Linked DNA regions of Anaeromyxobacter diazotrophicus. The protein of the gene in region 1 binds, or shares a complex with, the protein of each later gene. Links are inferred from orthologs where the notes say so. Each region holds a gene or a part of one and is shown on either strand. Other genes may lie near its edges. The genes, in order: nusB and rpsJ.

Evidence for each region.
Region 2: the proteins of nusB (region 1) and rpsJ are in contact, whole or in part, in a solved structure (PDB 3D3B), measured with the Escherichia coli proteins. The link is inferred for Anaeromyxobacter diazotrophicus from one-to-one orthologs.

Annotation. Positions count from the first base shown.
Region 1 is NZ_BJTG01000002.1:344,743-354,266, forward strand. The notes cover bases 3,523-6,521. They hold nusB (transcription antitermination factor NusB), read left to right. Parts: upstream 3,523-4,804; coding sequence 4,805-5,239; downstream 5,240-6,521. Other genes in these bases: HWY08_RS04620 (bifunctional 3,4-dihydroxy-2-butanone-4-phosphate synthase/GTP cyclohydrolase II), read left to right, coding at 3,523-4,319; ribH (6,7-dimethyl-8-ribityllumazine synthase), read left to right, coding at 4,316-4,804; HWY08_RS04635 (peptidase M17), read left to right, coding at 5,242-5,823; HWY08_RS04640 (chemotaxis protein CheA), read left to right, coding at 5,864-6,521. In the rest of the region: bifunctional diaminohydroxyphosphoribosylaminopyrimidine deaminase/5-amino-6-(5-phosphoribosylamino)uracil reductase RibD, read left to right, coding at 1-1,173; HWY08_RS04615 (riboflavin synthase), read left to right, coding at 2,362-3,018; more of HWY08_RS04620, read left to right, coding at 3,015-3,522; more of HWY08_RS04640, read left to right, coding at 6,522-8,119; HWY08_RS04645 (chemotaxis protein CheW), read left to right, coding at 8,243-8,911; HWY08_RS04650 (chemotaxis protein CheW), read left to right, coding at 8,908-9,471; HWY08_RS04655 (HEAT repeat domain-containing protein), read left to right, coding at 9,468-9,524. UniProt on the Escherichia coli protein: Part of the processive rRNA transcription and antitermination complex (rrnTAC). The complex forms an RNA-chaperone ring around the RNA exit tunnel of RNA polymerase (RNAP).
Region 2 is NZ_BJTG01000007.1:197,508-206,928, forward strand. What follows is about bases 197-3,092. They hold rpsJ (30S ribosomal protein S10), read left to right. Parts: upstream 197-1,439; coding sequence 1,440-1,745; downstream 1,746-3,092. Other genes in these bases: tuf (elongation factor Tu), read left to right, coding at 197-1,361; rplD (50S ribosomal protein L4), read left to right, coding at 1,775-2,395; HWY08_RS15365 (50S ribosomal protein L23), read left to right, coding at 2,392-2,685; rplB (50S ribosomal protein L2), read left to right, coding at 2,702-3,092. Outside these bases: fusA (elongation factor G), read left to right, coding at 1-120; more of tuf, read left to right, coding at 171-196; more of rplB, read left to right, coding at 3,093-3,550; rpsS (30S ribosomal protein S19), read left to right, coding at 3,575-3,874; rpsC (30S ribosomal protein S3), read left to right, coding at 4,312-4,980; rplP (50S ribosomal protein L16), read left to right, coding at 4,999-5,415; rpmC (50S ribosomal protein L29), read left to right, coding at 5,427-5,651; rpsQ (30S ribosomal protein S17), read left to right, coding at 5,648-5,920; rplN (50S ribosomal protein L14), read left to right, coding at 5,924-6,292; rplX (50S ribosomal protein L24), read left to right, coding at 6,296-6,610; rplE (50S ribosomal protein L5), read left to right, coding at 6,711-7,253; HWY08_RS15420 (type Z 30S ribosomal protein S14), read left to right, coding at 7,278-7,463; rpsH (30S ribosomal protein S8), read left to right, coding at 7,476-7,874; rplF (50S ribosomal protein L6), read left to right, coding at 7,883-8,425; rplR (50S ribosomal protein L18), read left to right, coding at 8,480-8,839; rpsE (30S ribosomal protein S5), read left to right, coding at 8,849-9,352; rpmD (50S ribosomal protein L30), read left to right, coding at 9,365-9,421. UniProt on the Escherichia coli protein: Involved in the binding of tRNA to the ribosomes. Part of the processive rRNA transcription and antitermination complex (rrnTAC). The complex forms an RNA-chaperone ring around the RNA exit tunnel of RNA polymerase (RNAP).

The DNA.
Region 1 (9,524 bases):
GCGCCGGAGCGGTTCATGCGCCTCGCGCTGCGCGAGGCGGCGAAGGGCCTCGGCCGGACGCACCCCAACCCGCCGGTGGGCGCGGTGCTGGTCAAGGCCGGCCGGGTGGTGGCGCGCGGGCACCACGCCCGGGCCGGCGGCCCGCACGCCGAGGTGGTGGCGCTGCGCGCCGCGGGCGCCGCCGCCCGGGGCGCCGATCTCTACACCACGCTCGAGCCGTGCGATCACTTCGGCAAGACGCCGCCCTGCAGCCGCGCCCTGCTCGCGGCGGGCGTCCGGCGCGTGTTCGTCGGCTCGCGCGACCCGAACCCGCTCGTGAAGGGGCGAGGGGTGCGCCGGCTGCGGCGCGCCGGGGTCGAGGTCGTGCAGGACGTGGCGCGCCCCGCCTGCGACGCGCTCATCGCGCCGTGGCTGCGCTTCATCGAGACCGGCCGGCCGTTCGTCACCCTCAAGGCCGCCGTCACGCTCGACGGCAAGATCGCCACCGCCGGCGGCGACGCGCGCTGGGTGACGGGAGAGGCGGCGCGGCGCGAGGTGCACCGGCTGCGCGACCAGGTCGACGCGGTGCTGGTGGGCGCCGGCACCGCCCGGCAGGACGATCCCATCCTCAACACGCGGCTGCCGGGAGGACGCGGTCACGATCCGGTGCGGGTGGTGCTCGACGCCAGGCTCCGCCTGCCGCCCACGCTGCGGATGTTCACGGTCGCCTCCGAGGCGCCGGCCCTGGTCGCCACCCTCGCCCGCGGCGGGGAGGGCCGGCACGGGCCGGGGGTGACCGTGCTGCATTGCGCCGGCCGCGGCGGCCGGGTGGATCTCGACGACCTGCTGGCGCGGCTCGGGGCCCTCGGCCTCACCCACCTCCTGGTCGAGGGCGGCGCCGAGCTCCACGCGGCGTTCCTCGCCGCGGGGCTCGTGGACCGCGTGCTGGTCCACCTGGCGCCGCGCATCCTCGGCGGCGGCAAGGACTGGCTGTCGGGCCCCGGGCCGGCGCGGATGGCGGACGCGCTCCCGCTGGTGGACGTCAGCGTGCGCCGTCTCGGCGGCGACCTCGCGATCGAGGGCCGGCCGGACTTCGCCGCGGCGGGCGCGGCGCGCCGAGCGGGGACAGGTCGATCCGCCGCGCGCGCTCGCCCGGCGCGCGCACCACGAGCAGCCCGTCGCCGGCGCGCATGACGGCCTGCTGCTGCGTCTCGGGCCGCACCGCCGGCGCGAGCAGCCAGAGGGCGGCGCGGGCGTCCCGCGGGGCCGCGCGAGCGAGGCCGCGGACCAGGATCGCCTTGCGCGCCGCCGAGCCGCCCGCGTCGTAGTCGACGCACTGCCCGGCGAGCCCCGCCGCCTCGTAGTGGTTCGCGACCGAGAGCGCGCCCTCCTCGAGGCGCCGCAGGGCGCCGCCGCGGGGGGTGCGCTCCACCACCACCGCCTCGCCGCGGCGCGGGCCCGCCAGCGCGAGGAGCGCCGGGGCGAGGAGCGGCGCGGCGCGGAGCCGCTCCACCGCGTCGGCGAAGCTGCCCGACCGCTCGAGCGCCTCGCGGACCGCCCACGCCACCGGCAGCGCGCCGCCCGCGGCGCGGGCGAGCAGCCTCGCCAGCCCGCCCCGGCGGTGGCGCACGTAGTTGACGCTCACCGTGAACCGGCCGGGCGCGACCGCGGTGAGTGCGCCGAGGAGGCCCGGCCAGCCCACCACCGCGTACCCGCCCGCCGGCGCCCCGTGGACGCGCAGCACGCACCCGTGCCGCCGCAGCAGGCCGCCCGGGAAGGGCCAGTCCAGGTTGCGCGCGTGGAGGGGGCCCCCCGGGCCGTCGCGGAGGAACGTGGAGCAGCCGTGCTCGTAGGCGAGGTTGGCGAGGAGCACCTCGGCGGGTGCGCGCCCGGCGAGCGCCGCCACCCGGTCGAGCTCGGCGCCGTGGCGGCGGCCGCGGGCGCGGTGCAGGAGGTCCTGGAGCGCCCGCAGCGCGCAGAGGGCCGGCCCGCCGAGCGGCCCGAGCTGTGCCGCGGCCTGCGCGCGCGCTTGCGCGTCGAAGCCGTCGAGGAGCGCCCGGACCGCCTCGCGCGAGCCGCCCAGCGCGGCGGCCCAGCCGTCGCGCGCGTCCGCGTCGAGGAGGGTCAGCGGCACGGGGGGAGCATCTCATGGCGGCGCTCGCTCGAGTTGATCGCGTCGGCACCGCCCCGCCATGAGGTCGGTTCCGGCGCCTGCGGCGCCTCACTTGCGGGGGGAGAACTCTCCCCCCGCAAACACCCCCCATCGCAGGCGTCACCTGAACCGTGCGGCGCCATCACGGCCCACGCGGCGACGGGGAGTTGCGTGGAACACCCCGGATCACCTTGGCCTTTTCCAGGCTTGCCGGTAGGATTCCGCTCCCGATGTTCACCGGTCTCATCTCCGACGTGGGGACGGTCGAGCGCGTGGTGCCCCGGCAGGGCGGCGCGCGGCTCACCCTCCGCCCCAGGACCCTCGAGGTCGACGCATTCGCCCTGGGCGAGAGCGTGGCCTGCTCCGGCGCGTGCCTCACCGTGGTGGAGCGCGGCGGCGGGCTCGCGTCCTTCGACGCCGTCCCCGAGACGCTCGCCCGCACCACGCTCGGCGCCTGGCGCCCGGGCACGCAGGTGAACCTGGAGCGGGCGCTGACGCTCTCCGACCGGCTCGGCGGGCACCTCGTGGCCGGCCACGTGGACGCGGTCGCCGAGGTCCTGGCGCGCGCCGCGGAGGGGCAGGGCGCCCGGCTCACCGTCTCGCTGCCGGCGGCGCTCGCGCCGCTCGTCGCCGAGAAGGGGTCCATCGCCATCGACGGCATCTCGCTCACCGTGGCCCGGGCGCACCGCGACCGGTTCGAGGTGGCGCTCATCCCCGAGACGCTCGCCCGCACCACGCTCGGCGCGGCCGGGCCGGGCACGCGGGTGAACCTGGAGGCAGACGTGGTCGCGCGGCACGTGGCGAGGTTGGCGGAGTTCGGGCTCGCGCCGGGAGGGCTCGACGCGGGCGCTCTCGCGCGGTGGGGCTACGGCGGGAGCGCGGCGTGACCCCTTCCATCGACCACGCCAGGCACGCGCTCGAGCGCATCGACGCGGCCATCGAGGTCTTCCGCCAGGGGCGGATGATCGTCCTCGTCGACGACGAGGATCGCGAGAACGAGGGCGACCTCTGCATCGCCGCCGAGAAGGTGAGCCCCGAGGCCATCAACTTCATGGCCAAGCACGGGCGCGGCCTCATCTGCCTGGCGCTCTCGGAGGAGCGGGTGCGGCAGCTCCGCCTCCCGCTCATGGTGGACGAGGGCGCGAACACGAGCAACTTCGGGACCGCCTTCACCGTCAGCGTCGAGGCGGCCCGCGGCGTCACCACCGGCATCAGCGCCAAGGACCGCGCCCACACCATCCTCACCGCGGTGAAGGACGACGCGCGCCCCGAGGACCTGGCGCGGCCCGGGCACGTCTTCCCGCTGCGCGCGCGCCACGGCGGCGTGCTGGTCCGCGCCGGGCAGACCGAGGGCTCGGTCGACCTGGCGCGGCTGGCGGGCCTCCGGCCGGCGGCCGTCATCTGCGAGGTGATGAACGACGACGGCACCATGGCGCGGCTGCCGGAGCTCGAGAAGCTGGGCGCCCAGTTCGACATCCCCATCGTCTCGGTGGCCGACCTCATCGCCTACCGGATGATGAAGGACACGCTGGTGCGGAGGGCGGCGCAGGCGCCGCTGCCCACCATCTACGGCGGCTTCACCGCGCTCGCCTACGAGAACGAGGTGGACGGCCACCAGGCCGTCGCGCTGGTGAAGGGGAAGTGGCGCGAGGACGAGCCGGTGCTGGTGCGGGTGCACTCGAAGTGCCTCACCGGCGACGTGTTCGGCTCCGAGCGGTGCGACTGCGGCCCTCAGCTCCAGGCGGCGATGCGCCAGATCGAGGCGGCCGGGAAGGGCGTGCTCGTCTACCTCGACCAGGAGGGGCGCGGCATCGGCCTCGTCAACAAGCTCAAGGCCTACAACCTGCAGGACCAGGGCTTCGACACCGCCGAGGCGAACGTGAAGCTCGGCTTCAAGCCCGACCTGCGCGACTACGGCATCGGCGCCCAGATCCTGCGCGACCTCGGCGTGCGCAAGATGCGGCTCCTCACCAACAACCCGAAGAAGATCGTCGGGCTCGAGGGGTACGGCCTGGAGGTGGTGGAGCGCGTGCCGATCGAGATGGTGCCCACCAGCCGCAACCGCGCCTACCTCACGACCAAGCGCGACAAGATGGGGCACCTCCTCACGCTGGTCGCCCCTCGCCCGTCCCGCGCCGCTGCCAAGGGGCTCCCCCGGCGCGCCCCCGCGAAAGGAAAAAAGCGATGAACGTCTACGAGGGGTCGCTCGTCGCGACCGGCCTGCGCTTCGCGGTGGTGGTCGCGCGCTTCAACTCGCTCGTCACCGAGCAGCTGCTCTCGGGGGCGCTCGACACGCTCAAGCGGCACGGCGCCGACGAGGCGGCGGTGGACGTCTACCGCTGCCCCGGCACCTTCGAGCTGCCGGCGCTCCTGAAGCGGGTGGCGCTCTCCGGCCGCTACGACGCGGTGGTGGCGCTCGGCGCCGTCATCCGCGGCGGGACGCCCCACTTCGAGTACGTCGCGGGCGAGGCCACCAAGGGCGTCGCGCACGTCGCGCTGGAGGCGGGCTGCGCGGTGGCGATGGGCGTCCTCACCTGCGACACCATGGAGCAGGCGCTGGAGCGGGCCGGCGTGAAGGCCGGCAACAAGGGCGCCGAGGCGGCCGCCGCCGCCATCGAGCAGGCGAACGCCTTCAAGGCCGTGGTGGCCCGCGCCGGCAAGCGGGCGGACTAGATGAGCTCCGGAAGGCGTACCAAGGCGCGCGAGCGCGCGCTCCAGGCGCTGTACCAGATCGACGTCGCCTCCACCGATCTCGACGAGGCGCTCTCGCGCTTCTGGAAGAGCTTCGAGCCGGTCGAGCGCGAGGTGATGGCCATGGCGGAGGAGATGGTCCGCGGCGTGGCGCGCCACCGGCGCGCCATCGACGACGCCATCGAGGCGGTCTCGGAGAACTGGCGCCTCGACCGCATGGCGCGCGTCGACCGGAACATCCTGCGCCTGGCGACGTTCGAGCTGGCGCACCAGAGCGCCGCGCCGGTGAACGTCGTCATCGACGAGGCCATCGAGCTCGGCAAGAAGTACGGCAGCGAGAGCTCGGGGGCGTTCGTGAACGGGGTCCTCGACCGGCTCGCGGCCGGGCTGCCGCCCAAGCGCCGCGGTGAGGGGTAGGCGTGGCCGCGCTGCGCCTCGAGCTCCACGACCTCGGCCTGCCCGCGCTCGACGCGCTCGACGTCGACGCGCTGGCGGTGCTGGTGGGCCCGGAGCGGCCGCTGCAGGGGCTGGCCGGGTTCGCCGACTGGCGGCTGTGCGGGCTCATCTCCCGCGCCATCCGCGAGGAGAGCTACCGGCCGGAGACCGGCGAGGCGCTCCTGCGCCCCTCCGGCGGGCGCCTCGCGGTGCCGCGCATCTTCTGCTTCGGCGCCCCCGCGGCCCCGCCCGACGCGGCCGCCTGGGCCACGCAGGTGGCGCACCTCTGCCAGGCCATGCACAAGGCCCGCAGCGAGAGCTGGGCCGGCGCGCTCCCGCCGTTCCCCGCGGGCGAGGCGCCCTGGGGCCGCCTCTTCCTCGAGGCGCTCCTGCCGGTGGCGCCGGGCCGGCTGGTGCTGCTCGGAGACGCGCGCGCGCTGCACCGCGAGCTCTCGCAGGGGCGCGAGGCGCTGCGCGCGACCGAGGTGGAGCTCTTGGCCCCGGTCTCGCGGGTCGAGCTGCCGCGCCCCCCCGGCTTGCCCCGACCCGGCGCCGTGGTACGATAAGTCCGCCTCCGCCCTGGGTTTTTTGGGCAGAGACGCCTACATGGCGGACCGCCCATCCCAGAGAGCCCTCTCGGACTTCCTCTCCGAGGCGCAGGAGATCGTCGAGGCGCTCGACAAGGACCTCCTCCGGCTGGAGGACACGCGCCATGGGCAGGAGGCCGATCCCGACACCCTGAACGCGGTCTTCCGCGCCGCCCACTCGCTGAAGGGCCTCGCGGCGATGTTCGGGGTGGAGCGCATGACGGCGCTGGCGCACGCGCTCGAGGACCGGCTCGACGACCTGCGCATGGGTCGCCGCCCGCTCGACGCCGGCTGCCTCGATCTGCTGCTCGCCGCCCCGGCGCTGTTCGGGCGGATCGTGGGCGAGGAGGCGGCGCAGACGCCCCCGGGCGCGGCCGCCACGCTCGAGCCCGCCGCCCAGCTGGCCGCGCGGCTCCGGGACGCGGCCTCCACCGAGGCGCCGGCGGCGCGCGATCCGCTCGACGCGCTCGCGCTCGACCCCTCCGTGCGGTCGGTCCTCACCGAGTACGAGGAGCACCGGCTCCGCGCCAACGTGGAGAAGGGGGCGGGGCTGTACCGGGTCAAGGCCTCGTTCGACCTCGCGAGCTTCGACACCGGGCTGGAGGACCTGAAGAAGCGGCTGAAGCCGGCCGGGGAGGTCATCTCCACCCTGCCTTCGGCGGAGCCGAGCGAGCCGGACGCGATCGCTTTCGACGTGCTGTTCGGGTCGGCGCAGCCCGAGGCCGCGGTGCGGGCCGCCGCGGCGCCGGCGCGGGCGGAGGCGATCGGGCGGCGTGGGGCGGGGGGGCGGAGCGGCCCGACCGCGACCTCGACCTCGACGACGACCGCGACCTCGACCTCGACCGGGACGGCGAACAAGACCGCGACCTCGACCGCGAACACGGGCGCGGCCTCGACCTCGAGGCCGGCCGCGACCCCGGCCTCCACCACGATTCCGGCCGCGACGCCCGCGCCGTCCAGCGCCCTCGCTCCGCGCCAGCCCGCAGAGCGGCACGCCGCCCCGGCGGCGGCGCTCGCGGCGCCCGCGCCGCCGGGCGTCCTCGAGGTGGACGCCTCCCTGCGCTCGGTCTCGCAGGCGGTCCGCGTCGACATCCACAAGCTCGACACGCTCATGAACCTCGTGGGCGAGCTGGTGCTCGTGAAGACCAGCCTCCTCGGCGTCGCCGAGCGCCTGCGGGCCGGCGAGGACCCCGCCACCGTGAGCCTCGAGCTGCACCGCGAGGGCCGCCGGCTGGAGCGCAAGCTGAACGAGCTGCAGGGCGGCATCCTCGAGGTCCGGATGGTGCCGCTGGGCCAGATCTTCGACAAGCTCACCCGCATGGTGAGGAAGCTCACCCGCGACATCGGCAAGCGCGCCGAGCTGGAGGTGCGGGGGAGCGAGGTCGAGCTCGACAAGCTCATCGTGGAGGAGCTGTCGGATCCGCTCATGCACCTCATCCGCAACGCCCTCGATCACGCCCTGGAGGCGCCGGAGGAGCGCAGCCGCGCCGGGAAGCCGGAGGTGGGGCGGATCGTGCTCTCGGCGCAGCAGCGCGGGAACCACGTGGTGGTCTCGGTGGCGGACGACGGCCGAGGGATCGACGAGGAGCGCGTGCGCCAGGTGGCGGTCGAGCGCGGGCTGCTCACCGCCGAGGCGGCGGCGCAGCTCTCCCGGCGCGACGCGCTCAACCTCATCTTCACGCCCGGCTTCTCCACCGCCCGCGAGGTGACCGCGCTCTCGGGCCGCGGGGTGGGGATGGACGTGGTGAAGAACAACATCGCCGCGCTCTCCGGCATCGTCGACCTGCAGACGGAGGTCGGCCGCGGGACGCGGGTGGACATCACGCTGCCCGTCACGCTCGCCATCATCCGGGCGCTGGTGGTGAGCGCGGCCGGCCGCACCTACGCGGTGCCGCTCAACAGCGTGCTCGAGATCGTGACCGTCGACCCCCGAGAGCTCCGCACCGTCGAGCTGCGCGAGGTGCTCACGCTGCGCGGCGCGACGGTGCCGCTCGCGAGGCTGTCGCGCTTCCTGGGGCACGATGCGCCCGCGCCGGAGGGGCCGCTGTTCGTGGTGGTGGTGGGGCTGGCGCAGGAGCGCCTCGGGCTGGCGGTGGACGCGCTCGTCGGCCAGCAGGACATCGTCGTGAAGCCACTCGGCAAGGCGCTCGCCGGGGTGCGCGGCATCGCCGGCGCGACCGACCTCGGCAACCGCAAGACCGTGCTGGTGCTCGACGTGGCGGCCCTCCTCGAGGAGGTCCTCCACGGCGAGGCGCTGGCCGAGGCGGCCGGCTAGGCCGCCGCCGGTGGGAGGCGCGGCCACACCGCCCGACCTCCGGCGCCGGGGTGCTCGCGGCCGGCGCGGCCCGGCGGTCGGGCGCTCGGTGAGACCGGCGCCCTCGCGGTAGACTGGCGGCCGATGGACGCGGAGCTGCAGCCCGAGGACCTGGAGCGGATCGAGGACGCGCTGCGGGCGGAGCTCGCCTCCGCCGGCGCCGCCGCGCCCGCCTTCCGGCCCGAGCTGGCGCTGGCCCGCGCCGCGGCCGCCGATCCGCTCGACGAGTTCTTCTGGCGCGAGGACGAGCGGGCGCCCGCGCTCCCGCGGCTGACCGCGCTGGCCGCGGCGCCGGCCTCGCCGGCGATCGAGGAGTCGCGCGAGGAGTGGCTGACCTTCTCGCTGGGCGCCGAGGAGTACGCGCTCGAGGTGGGGCAGGTCCGCGAGATCCTGAAGGCGCCGGCCATCACCGAGGTGCCCCGCTCGCCGGCGCACGTGCTCGGGATCATCATGGTGCGCGGCGAGGTGGTCACGGTCTTCGACCCGCGGCGGCGGCTGGGCCTGCCGCCGGTCGCCCCGGGGCGGCTCTCGCGCGTGCTGGTCTGCGCCGTCGCGGGCGAGCCCTGCGGGCTCCTCGTCGATGGCGTCTCCCAGGTGGTGCGGCTGGCTGCCTCCGCCATCGAGCGGCGGCCGGGCGTGGGCGCGTCGGCCTCGGGCGCCGTGCTCGCGCTGGGGCGCGACCGCGGGCGGCTCTTCATCCAGCTCGACCTCGACGCGGTGCTGCGCGACGGCGCCGCCGGGGAGGAGGCGTGAAGGCGCTCCCGCTCGGCGGGCCGGAGCCCCGCGCGAGCGAGGCGGCGGGGGCGGGCGAGCTCGTCGAGCTGTGCGCGTTCCAGGTGGGAGGGGAGGAGTACGCCATCGACCTGCGCCGCGTCCGCGAGATCGTCCAGCCGCTCCCGGTGACGCCGGTGCCGTGCGGCCCCGAGTTCCTGGACGGGGTGATGGACCTGCGCGGCGAGGTGATCCCGGTGGTGGACGTGCGGCGCCGCCTCGGCTTCCCCGTGAGCGGCGCCGCGCGCGCCAAGGTGCTGGTCGTGAACGTGGCCGGCCGGGTGCTCGGGCTCGTGGTCGACGCGGTGCTCGAGGTGATGCGGCTGCCGCGCGCCACCATCGGGCCGCCGCCGCTCGGGGGGGACGCGGGTCCTCGCCTGTACCTCGGCGTCTGCGCGCCGCGCGAGCGCGGGGCCGGGAGCGCCCGGCCCGCGGCGCGCAAGCTGCGCCTGCTGCTCAACGTGAAGGCCCTGCTCGAGCCGGGCGTCGCCCGCGAGGCCGCCGCCCTGCGCCCGCGCCCGGGCCACCCGGACCCGGCATGAGCGGCCCCGCCGACGGCTCGTCTGACCCCGGCGCGGAGCGCGTCGAGGAGGAG
Region 2 (9,421 bases), on another replicon or contig:
CGGTCGAAGACCCAGGGCCGCGCCACCTACACCATGCAGTTCGCGCACTACGCGCAGGTCCCCGCCAGCATCGCGGAGACCATCGTCACCAAGTCGAAGGGCGCCGCCGTCGCGAAGTAGGCGGTCCCGCGCAACCACTTTCGAGCCGCAGACCAGAGAGGACAGGAGCCATGGCCAAGGAAAAGTTCGAGCGCAACAAGCCGCACGTGAACGTGGGGACGATCGGGCACGTCGACCACGGGAAGACGACGCTCACGGCTGCCATCACGAAGGTGGCGGCGGCGAAGGGCATGGCGAGCTTCATGGCGTACGATCAGATCGACAAGGCCCCCGAGGAGCGGGAGCGCGGCATCACGATCGCGACGGCGCACGTGGAGTACCAGACGGAGAAGCGGCACTACGCGCACGTCGACTGCCCGGGCCACGCGGACTACGTGAAGAACATGATCACCGGCGCGGCGCAGATGGACGGCGCCATCCTGGTGGTCTCGGCGGCGGACGGCCCGATGCCGCAGACGCGCGAGCACATCCTGCTCGCCCGGCAGGTGGGCGTGCCGTACATCGTGGTCTACCTGAACAAGTGCGACATGGTGGACGACAAGGAGCTGCTCGACCTGGTGGAGCTGGAGGTCCGCGAGCTCCTGACGAAGTACGAGTTCCCGGGGAACGAGATCCCGATCGTGAAGGGGTCGGCGCTGAAGGCGCTCGAGGGCGACAAGGGCGACCTGGGCGAGCCGTCGATCGGTCGGCTGATGGACGCGGTGGACAGCTACATCCCGACGCCGAAGCGCGCGACGGACAAGCCGTTCCTGATGCCGGTCGAGGACGTGTTCTCGATCTCGGGGCGCGGGACGGTGGCGACGGGGCGCGTGGAGCGCGGCGTCATCAAGGTGGGCGAGGAGGTCGAGATCGTCGGCATCAAGCCCACGGCGAAGACGGTGGTGACGGGCGTGGAGATGTTCCGCAAGCTGCTCGACGAGGGGCAGGCGGGCGACAACATCGGGGCGCTGCTGCGCGGCCTGAAGCGCGAGGAGGTGGAGCGCGGTCAGGTGCTGGCGAAGCCGGGGTCGATCACGCCGCACACGAAGTTCAAGGGCGAGGTGTACGTCCTGACGAAGGAGGAGGGCGGTCGTCACACGCCGTTCTTCAACGGGTACCGGCCGCAGTTCTACTTCCGGACGACGGACGTGACCGGGACGATGACGCTGCCGAAGGGCGTGGAGATGGTGATGCCGGGGGACAACGTGTCGGTGGAGGTGGAGCTCATCACCCCCGTCGCCATGGAGAAGGAGCTCCGGTTCGCCATCCGTGAAGGCGGCCGTACGGTCGGCGCGGGCGTGGTGGCCGAGGTCATCCAGTAGAAGGACGCCGCGGCGGACGGCACCGCCCGCGACCCGCGGGCGGCGCGCAGCGCCGAGGATCGAGACAAAGGCTCTTCAATGGCGACTCAGAAGATCAGGATCCGGCTCAAGGCCTACGACTACAAGCTGCTCGACCAGTCGGCCGGTGAGATCGTGGAGACGGCGAAGCGGACCGGCGCCAAGGTGGCCGGCCCCATCCCGCTCCCCACCCGGATCAACAAGTTCACCGTCCTCCGCAGCCCGCACGTCGACAAGAAGTCGCGCGAGCAGTTCGAGATCCGCACGCACAAGCGGCTGCTCGACATCCTCGAGCCGACGCCGCAGACGCTCGACGCGCTGATGAAGCTCGACCTGTCGGCCGGCGTCGACGTGGAGATCAAGTAGGGGCCCCGGGCCCCTACTGAGGAACCACCATGGCCAAGTTCGACGTCTACGACCTCGAGAAGAACAAGGTGAGCGAGATCGAGCTCGCCGACGCCGTGTTCGCCGGTGAGGTGAACGAGCACCTCTTCTACGAGGTGGTCAAGGCGAAGCTCGCCTCCGACCGCTCCGGCACCCACGCCGTCAAGAACCGCTCGCTGGTGTCCGGCGGCGGCAAGAAGCCCTGGAAGCAGAAGCACACCGGCCGCGCCCGCCAGGGCTCGACCCGCGCCAGCCAGTGGGTCGGCGGCGGCAAGGCCATGGGGCCGAAGCCGCGCGACTACGGGTACGAGGTGCCGAAGAAGGTCCGCAAGGCGGCCCTCCGCTCGGCGCTGGCGCTGCGCAACCGCGACCAGAAGCTGCTCATCGTCGAGAAGTGGGCCCCCGACGCCCCCAAGGCCAAGGCCGCCGCCCAGGTGCTGAAGAAGCTGGGCCTCGCCAAGGTGCTGGTGGTGGACGCGGCCGCGAACGTCGCGCTCGAGCAGAGCGTGCGCAACCTCCGCGGCGCCGACTTCCTCGCCGCCGAGGGGCTCAACGTCTACGACATCCTGAAGCACGACGCGCTCGTGCTGACCGCCGAGAGCGCCAAGAAGCTGGAGGCCTCCCTGTCATGATGCTCGCCGATCAGGACGTGGTGAAGCGTCCGCTCATCACCGAGAAGTCCGAGCGCGGCCGCGAGGCGGCGCAGCAGTACGCCTTCGAGGTGCACCGCGACGCGACCAAGATCCAGGTGAAGGGCGCGGTCGAGAAGCTCTTCGGCGTCCACGTGACCGCCGTCCGCACCTCGATCGCCCGCGGCAAGAACAAGCGCGTCGGCCGGAACCTCGGCCGCCGCCCCAACTGGAAGAAGGCCATCGTGACCTTGAAGGAAGGCGAGACCATCTCGCTCTTCGAGGGCGCGTAGCGCAAGGGAACGGACCATGGGCCTCAAGAGCTACAAGCCTACGAGCGCCGGGCGGCGCCTCATGACGGTCTCCGACTTCGCGGAGATCACCAAGTCGAAGCCCGAGAAGAAGCTCACCAAGGCGATCCGCAAGACGGGCGGGCGCAACGCGCACGGCCACATCACGACCCGCCACATGGGCGGCGGCCACAAGCGCCGCTACCGCGTCATCGACTGGCGGCGCGAGAAGGACGGCGTGCCGGCCAAGGTCGCGGCCATCGAGTACGACCCGAACCGGACCGCCCGCATCGCGCTGCTCCACTACAAGGACGGCGAGAAGCGCTACATCCTGGCCCCGGTCGGCCTGAACGTGGGCGACGTGCTCCTCTCCGGCGACGGCGTCGACATCCGCCCCGGGAACGCGCTCCCCATCCGCTCCATCCCGGTCGGCACCGTCCTCCACAACCTGGAGGCGCAGCCGGGCTCGGGCGGGCAGCTCATCCGCTCCGCCGGCTCCTTCGGCCAGCTCATGGCGAAGGAGGGCGCCTACGCCCAGATCCGCATGCCGTCGGGCGAGGTCCGGATGGTCCTGCAGGACTGCAAGGCCACCATCGGCCAGCTCTCCAATATCGAGAGCGCCTCGGTGCGCGTGGGCAAGGCCGGCAAGAGCCGCTGGCTGGGCATCCGCCCCACCGTCCGCGGCCTGGCCATGAACCCGGTCGACCACCCGCACGGCGGCGGCGAGGGCAAGTCGGGGCAGGGCAACCCGCACCCGGTCTCGCCCTGGGGCCAGAAGACGAAGGGCCTCAAGACCCGCAACAACCGCCGCACCGACAAGCTCATCGTCACCCGCCGCCAGCCCGGCATCCGCAACCGGCCGCACTAGCGCTCACGGGACGAGGACAACGACATGGCGCGTTCCATCAAGAAGGGCCCGTTCGCCGACAAGCACCTCGCCAAGAAGGTCGAGGACGCGAACAAGGGCAACAAGAAGTCGGTCATCAAGACCTGGTCGCGGCGGAGCACCATCCTGCCCGACTTCGTCGGCCACACCTTCGCGGTCCACAACGGCCGCAAGTTCGTGCCGGTGTTCGTGACCGAGAACATGGTCGGGCACAAGCTGGGCGAGTTCGCCCCGACGCGCACCTTCCACGGCCACTCGGCCGAGAAGAAGGTCGCGGCGGCGCCCGCCCCCGCCCCGAAGAAGTAAGGAGCCACCGACATGGCCGAGACCGAAAAGAAGCAGAAGGCCGCGCCCGCCAAGCGCGCGGCGAAGGCGCCGGCGGGGCCGCACGCCAGCCTCTCGTTCCTGCGGGTCGCGCCGCGCAAGGTGCGGCTCGTCGCCGACCACGTGCGCGGCATGCCGGTGGGCGAGGCGCTCGCGATGCTCCGCTACACGCCGCAGTCCGCGGCGAAGCCCCTCGCGAAGCTGCTGCGCTCCGCGGTGGCGAACGCCGAGCAGAAGGGCGGCCACGTCGACGTGGACGCGCTCTTCGTGAAGACGCTCACCGTGGACGGTGGCCCCAAGATGCGGCGCTTCATGCCCCGCGCCATGGGCCGCGCCTTCCGCATCGAGAAGCGCACCAGCCACGTCTACGTCGAGCTCGGGACCGGCGCTCGCGCCTGAGAGAACGAGGAGAACTGCTCATGGGTCAGAAAGTCCATCCGATCGGGTTCCGCCTCGGCGTCATCCGCTCCTGGGAGTCGAAGTGGTACGAGGAGAAGAACTACGCCAAGTGGCTCCACGAGGACATCCACCTGCGTGAGTTCGTGAAGGAGAAGCTCGGCCAGGCCGGCATCTCCAAGATCGAGATCGAGCGGGCGGCGAACAAGGTCAAGATCAACGTCCACACGGCGCGCCCCGGGATCGTCATCGGGAAGCGCGGCGCGGGCATCGAGACCATCAAGAAGGACCTCCAGGGCCTCACGCAGAACGAGGTCTACCTGAACGTGGTCGAGGTCCGGAAGGCCGAGACCGACGCGCAGCTGGTGGCCGAGAACATCGCCACCCAGCTCGAGCGCCGCATCGCCTTCCGCCGCGCCATGAAGAAGTCGGTCCAGACCGCGCAGAAGTTCGGCGCCAAGGGCATCCGCGTCGCCTGCTCCGGCCGCCTGGGCGGCTCCGAGATGGCGCGCTACGAGTGGTACCGCGAGGGCCGCGTGCCGCTGCACACGCTCCGCGCGGACATCGACTACGGGTTCGCCGAGGCGAAGACCACCTACGGCAAGATCGGCTGCAAGGTGTGGATCATGCGGGGCGAGGTCCTGCCGGCTTCGTCGCCGGCGCGCCCCCCGCGCCACGCCGGCCGCGTCTAGCACCTCCGGGAGAACGACATGCTTCAGCCGGCGCGAACGAAATATCGGAAGATGATGAAGGGCCGCATGCGCGGGAAGGCGTACCGCGGCTCCGAGCTCAACCAGGGCGAGTACGGCCTGCAGGCGACCGAGTGCGGGTGGCTGACCAGCCGCCAGATCGAGGCCGCCCGTGTCGCCATGACCCGCTTCGTGAAGCGGGGCGGCAAGATCTGGATCCGGGTCTTCCCGGACAAGCCCATCACCAAGAAGCCCGCCGAGACGCGCATGGGCACCGGCAAGGGCAACGTGGAGTACTACGTCGCCGTCGTGAAGCCGGGCCGCATCCTCTACGAGATGGAGGGCGTCACGGACGAGATCGCCAAGAAGGCCTTCCACCTCGCCGCTCACAAGCTGCCGATCGCGACCAAGGTCGTGAAGCGCGGCGCCACGCTCTAGGAGCCGACGACATGGCCACCGCCAAGGAGCTGAAGGAGCTGCAGCCGCAGGAGCTCGCCGAACGGGCGAAGGAGCTCAAGCGGTCGCTCTTCGAGATGAAGTCCAAGCACAACACCGGCGTGCTCGACTCCACCGCCGACCTGAAGAAGGCGCGCAAGGACGTGGCGCGCTGCTTCACGGTCAAGCGGCAGCAGGAGCTCGCGGCGCAGGCGGCCGGGAAGAAGGAGCAGGCATGACGACGGAGACGGAGCGCGGGAGCCGCAAGACCCGCATCGGCGTGGTCGTCTCGAACAAGATGACGAAGACGGTCGTCGTCAAGGTCGAGCGCCGCGTGGCCGATCGGAAGTACGGCAAGATCGTGATGAAGGCCACCAAGTTCAAGGCGCACGACGAGAAGCAGGAGTGCCAGCCGGGCGACAAGGTGCGCATCGAGGAGACCCGGCCGCTCTCGAAGGACAAGCGCTGGCGGGTGGTCGAGACGCTCGAGAAGGCGGCGGAGGTCTAAGCCATGATCCAGCAGCAGACGATGCTCGACGTGGCCGACAACTCCGGCGCGAAGCGCGTCATGTGCATCAAGGTCCTGGGCGGCTCGCGCCGCCGCTACGCCTCCATCGGCGACGTCATCGTGGTCGCCGTCAAGGAGGCCATCCCGGCGGCCAAGGTGAAGAAGGGCGAGGTGGCGCGCGCCGTCATCGTCCGCACCAGCCGCGAGGTGAAGCGGCCGGACGGCAGCTACATCCGGTTCGACGGCAACTCGGCGGTCCTCATCAACAAGGACCTCGAGCCGATCGGCACCCGCATCTTCGGCCCGGTGGCCCGCGAGCTCCGCGCCCGCAAGTTCATGAAGATCATCTCGCTCGCGCCGGAGGTCCTCTAGGTCATGCAGATCCGCAAGGGCGACACGGTCAAGGTCATCGCCGGCAAGGACAAGGGCAAGTCGGGCAAGGTGCTCGAGGTCCTGCGCGAGAAGGGCCGGGTCCGGGTGGACAAGGTCCAGGTCGTGAAGCGGCACCTCAAGAAGGGCCGCAACCCCTCGAACCCCGAGGGCGGCATCATCGAGCAGAACGGCACCATCGCCATCTCGAACGTGATGGTGGTGGGCGCGGGCGACAAGCCGGCGCGCAAGGAGAAGATCGCCCGCGAGCACGGCGCCAAGGAGAAGGCGCGGCGCGAGAAGCGGGCGGCCGCGAAGTAGACGCGGCGCCGATTCCGGGGGAGACAGGCTCCCCCGTCACCGCAGCAACGACGCATCGCCCGGCAGGAGCTGGCGCCGGCCGAAGGCAAGGAGAGTCGAGATGGCAGCACGGCTGAAGGAGCGGTTCGAGAAGGAGATCCGCCCGGCGCTCATGAAGGAGTTCGGGTTCAAGAACCCGATGCAGGTGCCGCGGGTGGACAAGGTCGTCGTGAACATGGGCCTCGGCGAGGCCATCAACAACGGCAAGATCATCGACGCCTCGGTGGAGCAGCTCGCCCAGATCGCCGGCCAGAAGCCGGTCATCACCAAGGCGCGCAAGTCCATCGCGAACTTCAAGCTGCGCCAGGGCCAGTCGATCGGCGCCATGGTCACGCTGCGCGGCGACCGCGCCTACGAGTTCCTGGATCGCCTCCTCACGGTCGCGCTGCCGCGGGTCCGTGACTTCAAGGGCGTCTCGCCGAAGGCGTTCGACGGCAAGGGCAACTACACGCTCGGCGTACGCGAGCAGATCATCTTCCCCGAGATCAACTACGACAAGGTCGAGAAGATCAAGGGCATGAACATCACCGTGGTGACGACGGCCCGCAACGACGAGGAAGGCCGCGCGCTGCTCCGGTCGCTCGGCATGCCGTTCCGCCAGTAGCGGAAGAGCCCAGGAGATTCACGAATGGCGAAGCTTTCAAAGATGGCGCAGGCGAAGCGCAAGCTGAAGTTCCCGGTCCGCCAGTACAACCGCTGCGAGCTCTGCGGCCGCCCGCGCGCGTTCCTGCGCAAGTTCCAGATGTGCCGCATCTGCTTCCGCAAGCGCGCGCTGCAGGGCGAGATCACCGGCGTCATCAAGTCGAGCTGGTAGGAGACCTCACCCATGTCCATGACCGATCCCATTGGCGACATGCTGACGCGCATCCGCAACGCGTCGTCGGCCCGGCACGAGAAGGTGGTCGTCCCCGCTTCCGGCCTCAAGGCGCGCATCGCCGAGGTCCTTCGCGAGGAGGGCTACATCAAGGAGTTCGTCCGGCACGACGACGGCGCGCAGGGCGCCATCACCATCACGCTCAAGTACAGCGCGGACCGCGAGCCGGCCATCAGCGACATCAAGCGGGTGTCGAAGCCGGGCCTGCGCCGCTACGTCCCCACCGACTCCATCCCGCGGGTGCTGAACGGGATGGGGATCGCCATCCTCTCCACGTCGAAGGGCGTGCTGGTGGATCGCGAGGCCCGCAAGCAGAAGGTGGGCGGCGAGCTCATCTGCACCGTCTGGTAGGAGAAGCCATGTCCCGAGTCGGCAAGATTCCGGTCAAGATCCCGGACAAGGTCAAGGTCGCCGTCGCGAACGGCGACATCAAGGTCGAGGGGCCGAAGGGGAAGATGCACTTCCCGTTCAACCCGCGCGTCAAGGTCGAGGTGACGGGCAAGGAGGTGCACGTCACGCGGCCCGACGACTCCCGCGAGTCGAAGGGCCTGCACGGCCTCACCCGCACGCTCGTCAGGAACGCCATCGACGGCGTCGTGAAGGGCTACGAGCGGGCGCTCGAGATCAACGGCGTCGGCTTCAAGGCGGAGCTGAAGGGGAAGGACATCAACTTCACCCTCGGCTTCTCGCACCCGGTCGTCTTCCGGCTCCCCGAGGGGGTGACGGCGGAGATCGACGCGAAGCAGACCCGCCTGGTCGTCCGCGGCGTGGACAAGCACCTGCTCGGCCTCACCGCCGCCAAGATCCGCGCGCTGCGCCCGCCCGAGCCGTACAAGGGCAAGGGCATCAAGTACGCGGAGGAGACCATCCGTCGCAAGGAAGGCAAGACCGGCGCGGCCTAGGCCGCCCCAGCTCATGCGCCGGCTGCTCCTGCGCCGGCGCACGGAGGAACCACCATGGCGAAGCACACCACCGCACGCGAGAAGCGCAAGGCCCGCATCCGGAAGAAGCTGAGCGGCACCACCGAGCGTCCGCGGCTCACCGTCTACAAGAGCCTGAAGCACATGTACGCGCAGATCGTCGACGACACGACCGGGGCGACCCTGGCCGCCGTCTCGACCGGCTCGAAGGCGCTCAAGGGCGAAGTGAAGGAGGACGACAAGACGGCCGCCGCCAAGAAGGTGGGGACCGCCATCGCGGAGGCTGCCAAGGCGAAGGGCATCCAGCGCGTCGTCTTCGATCGCAACGGCTTCGACTACCACGGCCGCATCGCGGCCGTCGCTCAGGCGGCCCGCGAGGCCGGCCTCGAGTTCTAGAGGATACGCATGCCTGCACCCATCAACGCGAACGATCTCGACCTGCAGGACAAGGTCGTCCACATCAACCGCGTCGCCAAGGTCGTGAAGGGCGGCCGCCGCTTCAGCTTCTCGGCCCTCATCGTGGTCGGCGACGGCCAGGGTCACGTCGGCGTCGGCCTCGGCAAGGCGAACGAGGTCCCCGAGGCGATCCGCAAGGGTGGGGAGCAGGCGAAGAAGCACCTGTTCAAGGTGCCGCTCGTCGGCACCACCATCCCGCACGAGGTGCTCGGCCACTTCGGCGCCGGCCGCGTGCTGCTCAAGCCGGCCGGGGAGGGCACCGGCGTCATCGCCGGCGGCTCCGTCCGCGCCGTGCTCGAGGCGGCCGGCATCCGCAACGTGCTCACCAAGTGCCAGGGCTCGCGGAACCCCCACAACGTCATCAAGGCGACCGTGGCCGGCCTCAAGCGGCTCCGCTCCGCCGACGACAACGCGCGCCTGCGCGGCAAGCAGCTGGCCGAGCTGCAGGGCTAGCCGGAGGAAGACATGTCCGCCATTCGCGTGAAGCTCGTCAGCGGTCTCGCGGGTTGCCCGGCTCCGCAC